DNA from 2 places in the Microbulbifer sp. ABM4_008 genome. Region 2 is predicted to be linked to the other one. Evidence: predicted binding sites of a transcription regulator. Region 2 holds the regulator's gene; the other holds the start of a gene.

Evidence for each region. The regulator LexA, encoded in region 2, represses DNA repair genes until DNA is damaged. The targets are predictions, from matches to a motif close to ACTGTNTNTANANACAGT.
Region 1: a site for LexA is predicted at 2,870-2,887, ahead of recN (DNA repair protein RecN). Genes of this name have one in related genera too.

The regions. Positions count from the first base shown of each region.
Region 1 covers NZ_CM149970.1:648,140-653,471, reverse strand. The annotation lists gene dnaK (molecular chaperone DnaK) at 15-1,961, opposite strand; gene grpE (nucleotide exchange factor GrpE) at 2,085-2,705, opposite strand; gene recN (DNA repair protein RecN) at 2,934-4,601, shown strand; gene ACYX4J_RS02810 (1-acyl-sn-glycerol-3-phosphate acyltransferase) at 4,882-5,332, shown strand, end outside.
Region 2 covers NZ_CM149970.1:1,800,196-1,805,527, reverse strand. The annotation lists gene ACYX4J_RS07925 (mechanosensitive ion channel family protein) at 1-280, opposite strand, end outside; gene nagZ (beta-N-acetylhexosaminidase) at 362-1,378, opposite strand; gene ACYX4J_RS07915 (TetR/AcrR family transcriptional regulator) at 1,412-2,041, opposite strand; gene ACYX4J_RS07910 (LOG family protein) at 2,325-2,963, opposite strand; gene lexA (transcriptional repressor LexA) at 3,124-3,729, shown strand; gene ACYX4J_RS07900 (hypothetical protein) at 3,793-4,050, opposite strand; gene ACYX4J_RS07895 (DUF6586 family protein) at 4,405-4,896, opposite strand; gene topA (type I DNA topoisomerase) at 4,900-5,332, opposite strand, start outside.

The DNA of each region.
Region 1 (5,332 bases), 1.2 Mb from region 2:
TTGCAAGCGAACGCTTACTTACCTTCTTTTTTGTCGTCCTTAACTTCTTCGAACTCTGCGTCTACCGCGTCGTCGCCAGCGGAGGACTGCTGCTCGCCCTGGGCACCAGCGCCAGCGGCACCTTCAGCACCAGCGGCTTGAGCCTGCTCGGCGTACATCTTCTGAGCAACCGGACCGGAAGCTTCAGTCAGCTTGGTAGTTGCAGCTTCCATCGCAGCTTTGTCGTTGCCTTTAACGGCTTCTTCCGCTTCGGTAACAGCCGCTTCAATAGCTGCTTTCTCTTCAGCGGTAGCTTTGTCGCCAGCTTCTTCCAGAGTTTTCTTGGTCGCAGAAATCAGGCCGTCGAGCGTGTTACGAGTCTGCACCAGCTCTTCGAACTGCTTGTCCGCTTCAGCATTAGCTTCAGCGTCCTGAACCATCTTATCGATCTCGTCCTCGGACAGGCCGGAGGAAGCCTGGATCACAATGGACTGCTCTTTACCAGTGGCCTTGTCCTTCGCGTGTACGTGCAGGATACCGTTGGCATCGATGTCGAAGGTTACTTCGATCTGTGGCATGCCGCGCGGTGCCGGTGGGATATCGGCCAGGTCGAAACGACCCAGGGATTTGTTCTGTGCAGCCTGCTTGCGCTCACCCTGAACCACGTGAATAGTTACCGCAGTCTGGTTGTCATCCGCAGTGGAGAAAACCTGGGACTTCTTGGTGGGGATAGTGGTGTTCTTGTCGATCAGCGGAGTCGCAACGCCACCCATGGTTTCGATACCCAGGGTCAGCGGGGTTACGTCAAGCAGCAGTACGTCTTTAACGTCACCGGACAGTACGGCACCCTGGATAGCAGCGCCCATGGCAACGGCTTCGTCGGGGTTAACGTCTTTGCGCGGCTCTTTGCCGAAGAACTCGGTTACTTTCTGCTGAACCATTGGCATACGGGTCTGACCGCCTACCAGGATCACTTCGTCTACACCGGAAGCGGACAGGTCGGCGTCTTGCAGAGCGATTTTTACCGGCTCCAGGGAGCGGGTAACCAGCTCTTCTACCAGGCTTTCCAGCTTGGCGCGGGTCAGTTTAACCACCAAGTGCTTGGGACCAGTAGCGTCTGCAGTGATGTACGGCAGGTTGACTTCGGTCTGCTGGCTGGAGGACAGCTCGATCTTGGCTTTTTCTGCAGCTTCTTTCAGGCGCTGCATTGCCAGGGGGTCACCTTTCAGGTCGATGCCCTGGTCTTTCTTGAACTCGTCTGCGAGGTATTCGATCAGTCGCAGGTCGAAGTCTTCACCACCGAGGAAAGTGTCACCGTTGGTGGACAGTACTTCGAACTGCTTCTCGCCGTCTACGTCGGCAATTTCGATGATGGAGATATCGAAGGTACCACCACCCAGGTCGTATACCGCTACAGTGCGGTCACCGCCCTGCTTGTCCAGACCGTATGCCAGTGCAGCGGCAGTCGGCTCGTTGATAATACGCTTAACGTCCAGGCCCGCGATGCGGCCGGCGTCTTTAGTGGCCTGACGCTGGGAGTCGTTGAAGTAAGCCGGTACGGTAATTACTGCAGCTTCTACTTTCTCGCCGAGGAAGTCTTCCGCAGTCTTTTTCATTTTCTTCAGGACTTCGGCAGAGATCTGCGGCGGAGCTTTTTTATCGCCTTTCACTTCTACCCAAGCGTCGCCGTTGTCAGCTTCAGTGATGGTGTAAGGAACCATCTTGATATCTTTCTGGACAACGTCGTCTTTGAATTTACGGCCGATCAAACGCTTAACCGCAAACAGAGTATTTTGGGGATTGGTCACCGCCTGACGCTTGGCAGACTGACCTACCAGAATTTCGTTGTCGTCAGTGAAGGCAACAATAGAAGGTGTAGTGCGATCGCCTTCGGCGTTTTCGATTACACGCGCTTTGTCACCATCCAGTACCGCTACACAGCTGTTAGTGGTACCCAGGTCGATGCCGATAATTTTTCCCATCTGTAAAATCCTCTTTTGATGCGCGCTGCCAGCTATGTTCTGTTTACACCGCGCGAATAATTCTTGATGTCAGCTATATTGGTGCCGGCCGCTAAATTTCAAGGCCGCTTTACACTTCTGCCGTTACGGCGCTTTGCTGACCACCACCATGGCCGGGCGAACCAGGCGGCCATTGAGGCGATAACCTTTCTGAAACACATCCAGAACCGTGTTCGGCTCCACCTCGCCGTTGGGCACCTGGGTCATAGCCTGGTGCAGCTCTGGGTCGAAGGGCTCACCGGCCGGATCGACAACTTCCACAGCATTTTTCGTCAGGGTTTCAACGAAAGATTTGTGGGTCAGCTCGATACCTTCTACCAAGGCCTTGTTGGCTTCGTCGGCCGTATCGATCGTCGCCAGTGCACGCTCGAGGTTGTCCACTACAGGCAGCAAGTCCTGTAGCAACTTCTCTACCGCAAATTTGCGCGCGCGCTCGATATCCTGTTGCGCGCGGCGACGGGCGTTCTGCTCTTCCGCCTGGGCGCGCAGGGCCATATCCTTGTGCGCTGCCAGCTGCTCCTGCAACTTGATAATTTCCTCGTGCAGGGCATCGGCACCTTCGGCCTCTTCCCGCAGGGCTTCCTCGGCAAGTTCGCTTTCTATAGATGAAGGGTCTTCAATCTCTGCTGAAACGCCCTCGTCTGTAGCTGGTGCGTGCTCCGCCCCCTCTTTAATCTGATCTTCTTCGCTGCGCTCTCTGGCCACTGCTTTCTCCGTCGCGTCGACTCTGTCAGTAATGTGAGTTGAGCCCGTCTCTCGGGCACTGGAGCCTATATGGGGACATCCCCGCACAGTTCAAGTGGTTTTTCGCGCTAGCGCACATCCTCAGAGTAATGTGGCCCCGCCCCTATAGCTAACCGGGAACGAATACTGTATAAATAACCACTAATTGGGCCGGGCGCCCGCCGATTAGCAAGGACACAAGCGATCTCTATGCTGCTGCATCTGTCTATCAGCCAATTCACCCTGGTGGACCAACTGGAGTTGGAGTTTGGTCCCGGTACCAGCACCCTGACCGGCGAGACCGGCGCGGGTAAGTCAATCACCTTGGATGCCCTCGGCCTGGCGCTGGGCGGTCGCGGCAGCGCTGAGCTTGTGCGCACCGGCGCCAATCGCGCCGACATCAGCGCCACATTTGATATCGCCGAGCACCCCAGCGCCGCCAGCTGGCTCGAGTCCCAGGAGCTGGACGCCGGGCAGGAAGTCATTCTGCGCCGCACTATTGGCGCCGATGGCCGCTCCCGCGCCTATATCAACGGCCAACCGGTCACGCTATTGCAGCTACGCGCCCTCGGCGAGCAGCTAATTGATATCCACAGCCAGCACGAACACCAATCCCTGCTGAAGAAAGAAACACACCTGCGCCTGCTGGATGAATACGCCCAGGCCCAGGAACTCGCCGCAGAGACCCGCAGCCGCTTCAAAACCTGGCGGGATCACTATCGCCGCTATCGCACCCTGGCTGACAGCGCCGAGGAAGCCGAAGCCCGCCGCCATTTGCTGGAATACCAGCTTAAGGAGCTGGATCAACTTGGCTTGAGCGAAGGGGAAATAGAGTCCCTCGAGAGCGAACAGCAACAGCTGGCCAATGCCGGGGAAATCCTCAGTGGCAGCTACCAGTTGGCCGCTTTCTTGTCCGGCGGTGAAGGCGATATCGCCGAACAACTGCACCGCGCCCTGCAACTGCTGTCCTCCATGCCCGGACAGGCTCCGGCCTTAGTGGAAGTGGCACAGATGCTCGACAGCGCGCGCATCCAGGTAGATGAGGCCGCAGCCACCCTCTCCCGACATATCGATCGCTTCGAGATGGACCCGGAGCGACTCTCCGAGGTTGAAGACAGGCTCAGCGCCATCTACCAGGCGGCGCGCAAACACCGAGTCCAACCGCAGGAGCTGCCGGCTCTGCAGCAACAGTTACAGGCAGAGCTGGACGATATCGGCAGCCCAGATGCCCTGGATCGCCTTGCCGCAGATTGTGAACAACTGGAGAAGCAGTACAGAAAAGTTGCCGGCAAGCTCAGCAAACTGCGCAGTAAAGCGGCAACTTCGCTGGCGGAGGCCGTAAACGGCCAGCTGGCCGACCTGGCCATGCCTCACGCTCGAGTAGAGCTATCACTACAAGAGCTGGATACGCCCAATAGCCAGGGACTTGAAGAAGCGGAGATATTAATTTCCACCAACCCGGGCCAACCGCCTCGCCCCCTGGGCAAGATTGCCTCCGGCGGTGAACTCTCCCGGGTCAGTCTGGCAATCCAGGTGGTAACTGCGCAAACCTCCCGCACCCCCACCCTGGTATTCGACGAGGTGGATGTGGGTATCGGCGGTGCCACCGGTGATGTGGTGGGCCGCCTGCTGCGTCAACTGGGGGAAACCCGCAATGGCCGCAGCGGCCAGGTGATCTGTGTGACCCACTTGGCCCAGGTAGCGGCGCGAGCCCACCGCCAATACCTGGTGGAGAAGCACAGCGATGGCGAAAGTGTTTTTGTGGCACTGCGCGAACTCACCAACGGCGAGCGCCGCGAAGAAGTGGCGCGCATGCTCGGCGGCGCCCCCACCGCCCAATCCCTGGCTCATGCCGAGGAAATGCTGGAGAGAAATTAACTCTCCAACCCCTCTCTCGGGCTGGCTATGGAGTCAGCCCCACCTCCTTCATACGATTCCAGCGCCAAATGTCACCAAAGGGCAAAAATGGTGCATTTTGGTAAGCAATCTTATACCGTAGATCAATAAATGACCGCCACACAATCCGGTATACCACCCCTTTCGTCGGATATATGTGCCGATTTAGGACAAACGCACAAATATGACTGGGAGCGGCGGCTAAAGTCACCATATACTTGGCGGCTTATTTTTCGATGTATGAGTAGTCCCGGCCGAGGTTATGCAGAGAACGATTTTCAACACCCCTATTGTCACCCCAATCCTCCGCTTGGTTGCACGGGTGCTACTGAAGTTGCACGGCTGGCGTGTCAAAGCTGACGAGCAGTCTCTCAAACTAAAGCAGTACGTATTGATCGGCGCCCCCCATACCACTAACTGGGATGGCTATTACTTTATTCTCGCCGCACTCAAACTGAAGATGACCCCGCAGTGGATGGGCAAAGACAAGCTATTTACCTTCCCGCTGGGTGGCCCCATGCGCTGGTTCGGCGGTATCGCCGTAGACCGCAGCAAAGCCAACAACCTGGTGGATGCCACCGCCAGGCAGTTCAAACTGCGCAAAGAACTGGTTATCGCTATTCCCCCCGAGGGCACTCGCGGTTTGGCGGAACGTTGGAAGACCGGCTTTTACCATATCGCCCGCAACGCCAGGGTGCCGGTAGTGCTGGGCT
Region 2 (5,332 bases):
CCAGGGAGAATATCTCGGCACCAGTGGCGTCCCCCGCTCGCTGGGCAGCGACAGTCAGGCCCAACAGCCATACCAATACCTGCCCGGGAGGGGAGAGCGCCCCAACCAAGGCATCATCCCAGGGGTTAACCGTTTTTTCCGCCTTAATGGCCATGCGCTGCACAAAGCGGCCAAATAACCAGGCCAACACCCCAGACGCAAGTACTATGAGGAAAACAGAAACTATCCAAACCCGGTTCTCACCAAGCCAGGACAACAGCACGCTCTCAACGGACTCCACTCGAACCCCTCCGCTTTAACCAACAATCAATAATATTCGTACAGCGCCTTCTCAATAGACGACGGATTTAAACAACTTATCTCAGCGCATTATGGAAGCTAACCACTCCCTGGTTCTGTGCCACCGCGCACTCTTCTCAAGCTCCTCCCAGGAGCCGATCACCGGCCTGCCACCCATGGCCGACAACCGATGAGTGGACTCCGGTTTGGGCACAAAGGTATCCAGTGCCGCCAGCGCCTCAAAAGCGCCGACACGATTGTTGCATACGATACCCATATCACAACCGGCTTCCAGGGCTGCGCGAATCCTATCGCCATAGCCTCCGGCCGCACCCGCCCCCTCCATAGACAGATCATCACTAAAAATCACTCCATTGAATCCCAGCTGTCGCCGCAATACATCCTGCAGCCAATAGCGGGAGAATCCCACCGGCTGGCTATCAATGTTGATGAAGTGGATATGGGCCGGCATCACCGCAGTAAGTTCCTGGGTTCCAATACAATCGATAAACGGAAGTGCATCGGTTGCCAAGACCTGATCCAACGAGCGCTTATCCTCTGGCAACTCCACATGACTGTCTTCCAGCACGTGGCCATGCCCCGGAAAATGCTTGCCTGTCGTGGCCATTCCCGCTTCGCGCATCCCTTGGATAAAGGGGCGAGCCAGTGCGGTTAATTGGGCGGGGTCGGGACAAAAACTCCGATCGCCGATCACCCTGCTGTGACTGTCATCCGCATCCAAAACCGGCGCGAAGCTAAAATCCACTCCTACAGCCAGCAACTCTGCGGCCAGCAGCCACCCCACATCCTGCAACTGCTCGTTACTGGCGACAGCACTGAGAGCCTGCATTGAGGGTATTCGCGTAAAGTCATCGCGAAACCGCTGAACCCTGCCACCCTCCTGATCTACCGCTAGCAGGATCTCTGGTCGCACCGCACGGATGGAGTTAACCAATTGGATAAGCTGCTGGCGATCCCGATAGTTTCTCGCAAAAAAGATCAGCCCGCCCACCATCGGATGCCGAAGTAACTCACAGTCTTCCTCGGTGAGTTCAAGCCCCTCGATATCCACCATGACCGGTCCGGGTGGTAAAGACATATTAAGTTCCTTATCGATTTAAGAGTGCGCCCACTAATTATCAACCTTCAACATGGCCGAAGCAGCGGGTACCAATCGCTCAAGAGTCTGGGTCAGGGTACTGTCAGAACCGAAATCCTCCCGCAGGATAGCCTCAATCGCATCGTGGCTCGACAGTGTGAAAATGGTCGCTCCCAGCATAAAGTAGAGGCGCCAATAGAAAGTTTCTGGGTCCAAGCCCGGTAACGCTTCAGCCAGCAGTCCGGCAAAACGGCGGTAAGTATCCCCGTATCGAGATACGATAAATCGACGCAAATGCCCCTGGAACTGGGTATAGGCCAACCCTAAAAGACGCATAAATCGCTGTGGATCCTTTCCCTCCAGCCCAAGGCTTCCCAACCCAACTCGATACAGGCATTCGATCAGCTCCTCCACCCCCAGGGGCTGCCCCAGGGCAATACGGCGATCAAGCTCTTCTTCCAGAGCGTTAGTGAAAGGCGTTAAAAAGCGTTCAAATACCGCCTGTATCAATTCTTTCTTGGAGCCGAAATGGTAGTTAACTGCCGCCAGATTAACCCCGGCCGTGCTCGTAATTGTTCTCAATGAGGTTTCAGGAAAACCCCGTTCGGCAAACAGCACTTCCGCTGCATCGAGTATCCGGCTGACCGTATCTATCTGGCTCATAAGTATCAAACCACCATTTAAAACATACGTTTAATCGACGCCAGAGTAGCACATTCTCGTTGATCTAGAGCCCGCCAGCTAAGCTCTCCACTCAGCAAGGTACAAGAGTAAAAATAACAGGGAAAAGTATGTCAGGCGGTAAGATCAATACTGCTGGAGTTGATCTCCCGCCAACTTGAGCAAGTACGCCACCCCACCAGCCGACATAGCCTTTTAGTCCGGGGGCAGCTTTAACAAAAATAACTTTGAAAATTTTTTCGGTATTTTAAGATCACCCGAATAATTATTCTTTCACCTGCATATATTTCATAATCAGGGCCGCAGCCTCCTCCACACTATCAACGATATGAAAAAGGTCGAGATCACTGGCATCGATACAATCGCGCTCTAACACTGTATCTACCAACCAATCGTACAACCCACTCCAGTAACGCTTACCTACCAACACAATTGGGAAACGCCGCACTTTCTGCGTTTGCACCAAGGTAAGAGCTTCAAACAACTCATCCAACGTGCCGTAGCCACCGGGAAGTCCAACGAATCCAAGTGCGTGTTTTACAAACATAAATTTCCGTACAAAAAAATATCGGAAGTTCAAACTGATGTCCTGATATGGATTTGCCGCCTGTTCAAAAGGCAGTTCTATGTTTAGCCCAATTGATGCGCCGGGCTGCCCGAAAGCCCCTCGGTTACAAGCCTCCATCAGCCCCGGCCCACCACCGGTAATCACGGGGATCCCTTCAGCCGCGAGCAACTCTCCCAACTTTACCCCCTGCTGATATTCAGGACTATCCTCTGTAAATCTCGCCCCTCCAAACACTGTCACTGCACCACCTAAGGCTATCAGCCGCTCTATCCCATCTACCAATTCAGACTGAATACGAAGCACTCTCCAGGCTTCCGGCATTTTTGCATCCAACATTATTTTTCCCTCTTTGTCAGTTCCTTCAACGCTTTCTTCTCTCCTTGCTTTCTCCATCAATGTAGCAGCTCACAAAGACTAAAACCTGAGGATTGCGCGAACAATAAATCTGTATATAATTCCAGCAACTGTATATAAATACAGAAAACTAGGTAAATCTATGACCAATCTCACCGCTCGTCAGTCCCAGGTTCTCGACCTGATCAAGTCCTACCTGGATGAAACAGGCTACCCGCCAACGCGGGCAGAAATTGCCCAGGAGCTCGGCTTCCGCTCACCCAATGCCGCCGAGGAACACCTGAAAGCGCTCGCCAGAAAAGGCGCCATTGAGATGGTTGCCGGCGCTTCCCGAGGCATTCGAATTCCGGATCACCAATCCGGCTTGCCGATTGTGGGTAGAGTAGCTGCGGGGAATCCCATACTCGCCAGCGAACATATTGAAGATTATTGCGACTTGCCCGCGAGCTTCTTCCATCCCCCCGCAGATTATTTGTTGAGGGTACACGGTATGAGTATGCGAGATGCGGGCATTCTCGATGGAGACTTGCTGGCAGTGCAAAAGACCGAGCAGGTGCGCAATGGCCAAATCGTGGTTGCCCGTATCGATGATGAAGTCACTGTGAAGCGCTTTCGCCGCAAGGGAAATCAGGCAACCGTTCAGTTGCTACCTGAAAATGATGACTTTGAGTTAATTCAAGTCGATATGAGAGATAAGAACTTTGTGATTGAGGGATTAGCCGTAGGGGTTATTCGCCAAACGCCTTAAGCCCCTAAAAACGACAACAGCGGCCATTGGCCGCTGTTGATAAGACTCGAACTAACGCTGATGTTAGTGAATAGTATGATTTACCGGCATTAAATCATCTTCTTCCTCGAAGTAACCAGCCTCAAGATCGTCTAGATTTTGTACGGCTTCAATGCCCGCTTCCAACATAGCCCTTGCCACAGCAACCTTGTTCTTGCGCAGAAACTGAAGGCTTTCTGCAGAAAAAGAAATGCTTACCAAAGGGTCCTCTTTATGGCCAGCACGACGCAAAGCTACATCGCCATTAGCCAGCTCGATTATTTCAAAAGTTTCGGAGGACATTCGCTTTTCCTTCACGGCACAACAGTTTGCGCCCAGTGTACCACAGGCTTGCGATAAGTTTCATTCATCCAATTTGAGGGCTTCTGGCTCCTGACTTTCGAGGCAGTCTATTACCAGTACGCTATATCAAAGAATTACCTAAACCACTCAAGAGATCACAAGAGAAAAGTGAATTGCTTTGCACGTTGCACCTGTTGCGGGTTATGTCGAGTGGGCCACAACTACTCTATTGTGACTCACTCAAAGGACAGCGGACTTTCCCGCAGAGGTGCGCCTAATATCAACAACCTTCAAAATTCGCAGGAATATTACGAATCTATTCAGAAGTTCACCGAGGTCGAGTAAGCGTATTAGTTAACACTCATCCAAGTGAGCGCGCTGCCTCACCACCAACTCACTCAGAGAACGATGCCACTGAAGCAATAACTCTTTGGACAAAGGTGCAAACTCGGGCTTGGCAACTTCGTTGTGTAGCGGGATTAAATTAACCTGTTGCTGTTTTTCATCAGCACCCACAGATATTTTCTGCTGCTCTTCCCAGGCGTAAAGCATATGGGATAACCAACTCTGCGGATCGCCGACCAGGCCGGACAGCTCATTGGCCTCCGCACTAGCCCTACCCTGAACGCCCAGCGCATCAATGATCAACTGCGGAGACTCCGGTTCAAATCCCAGCTGAAGCTGGGCGGCCTGCTCTGCAAGAAAAGCCCGATAGGCCTTGCACAACTGCATCAACGCTGCCTCTTCCAGCGCATCGCGCTGGAGAGGCAAGTCCCACGGCTGTTGCAGCAACAGCTGGCTCTTGCGTAGAGCCGAAGTGACATGAATCGTGTAAGAGTTACTCATTACCTACTTCTTTGCCGCTGTCTTTTTAGCTGCCGGTTTCTTGCGCTTGGCAGCAGTGCTCTTGGTGGAGGCCTCTACTTTCCAACCACCATCGCGATAAAAAGCACGCCAACCGGTCGCCTTGCCCTCTTCCTCAGATTGAACATATTGCTCCTGGGTTTTGCGGCTAAATCGAACTACGGTATCCCGCCCACTGTCATCTTGAGTCGGTGCAGAGAATAGGAAGCTGTATTTTGGATCGATCTCACTCTGGTGAGGCAGCAGCTCTTTAACCAGGGGCGCACGGGTCTCACGGTTTTTCGGGAACTGGCTGGCAGCCAGGAATAGACCCGAGGCACCATCGCGTAGGATATAGTGATCCTCCACTTTGATACAGGCCAATTCCGGCATGGGAACCGGATCCATTTTCGGTGGCGCCGGCTGCCCATTTTTCAGC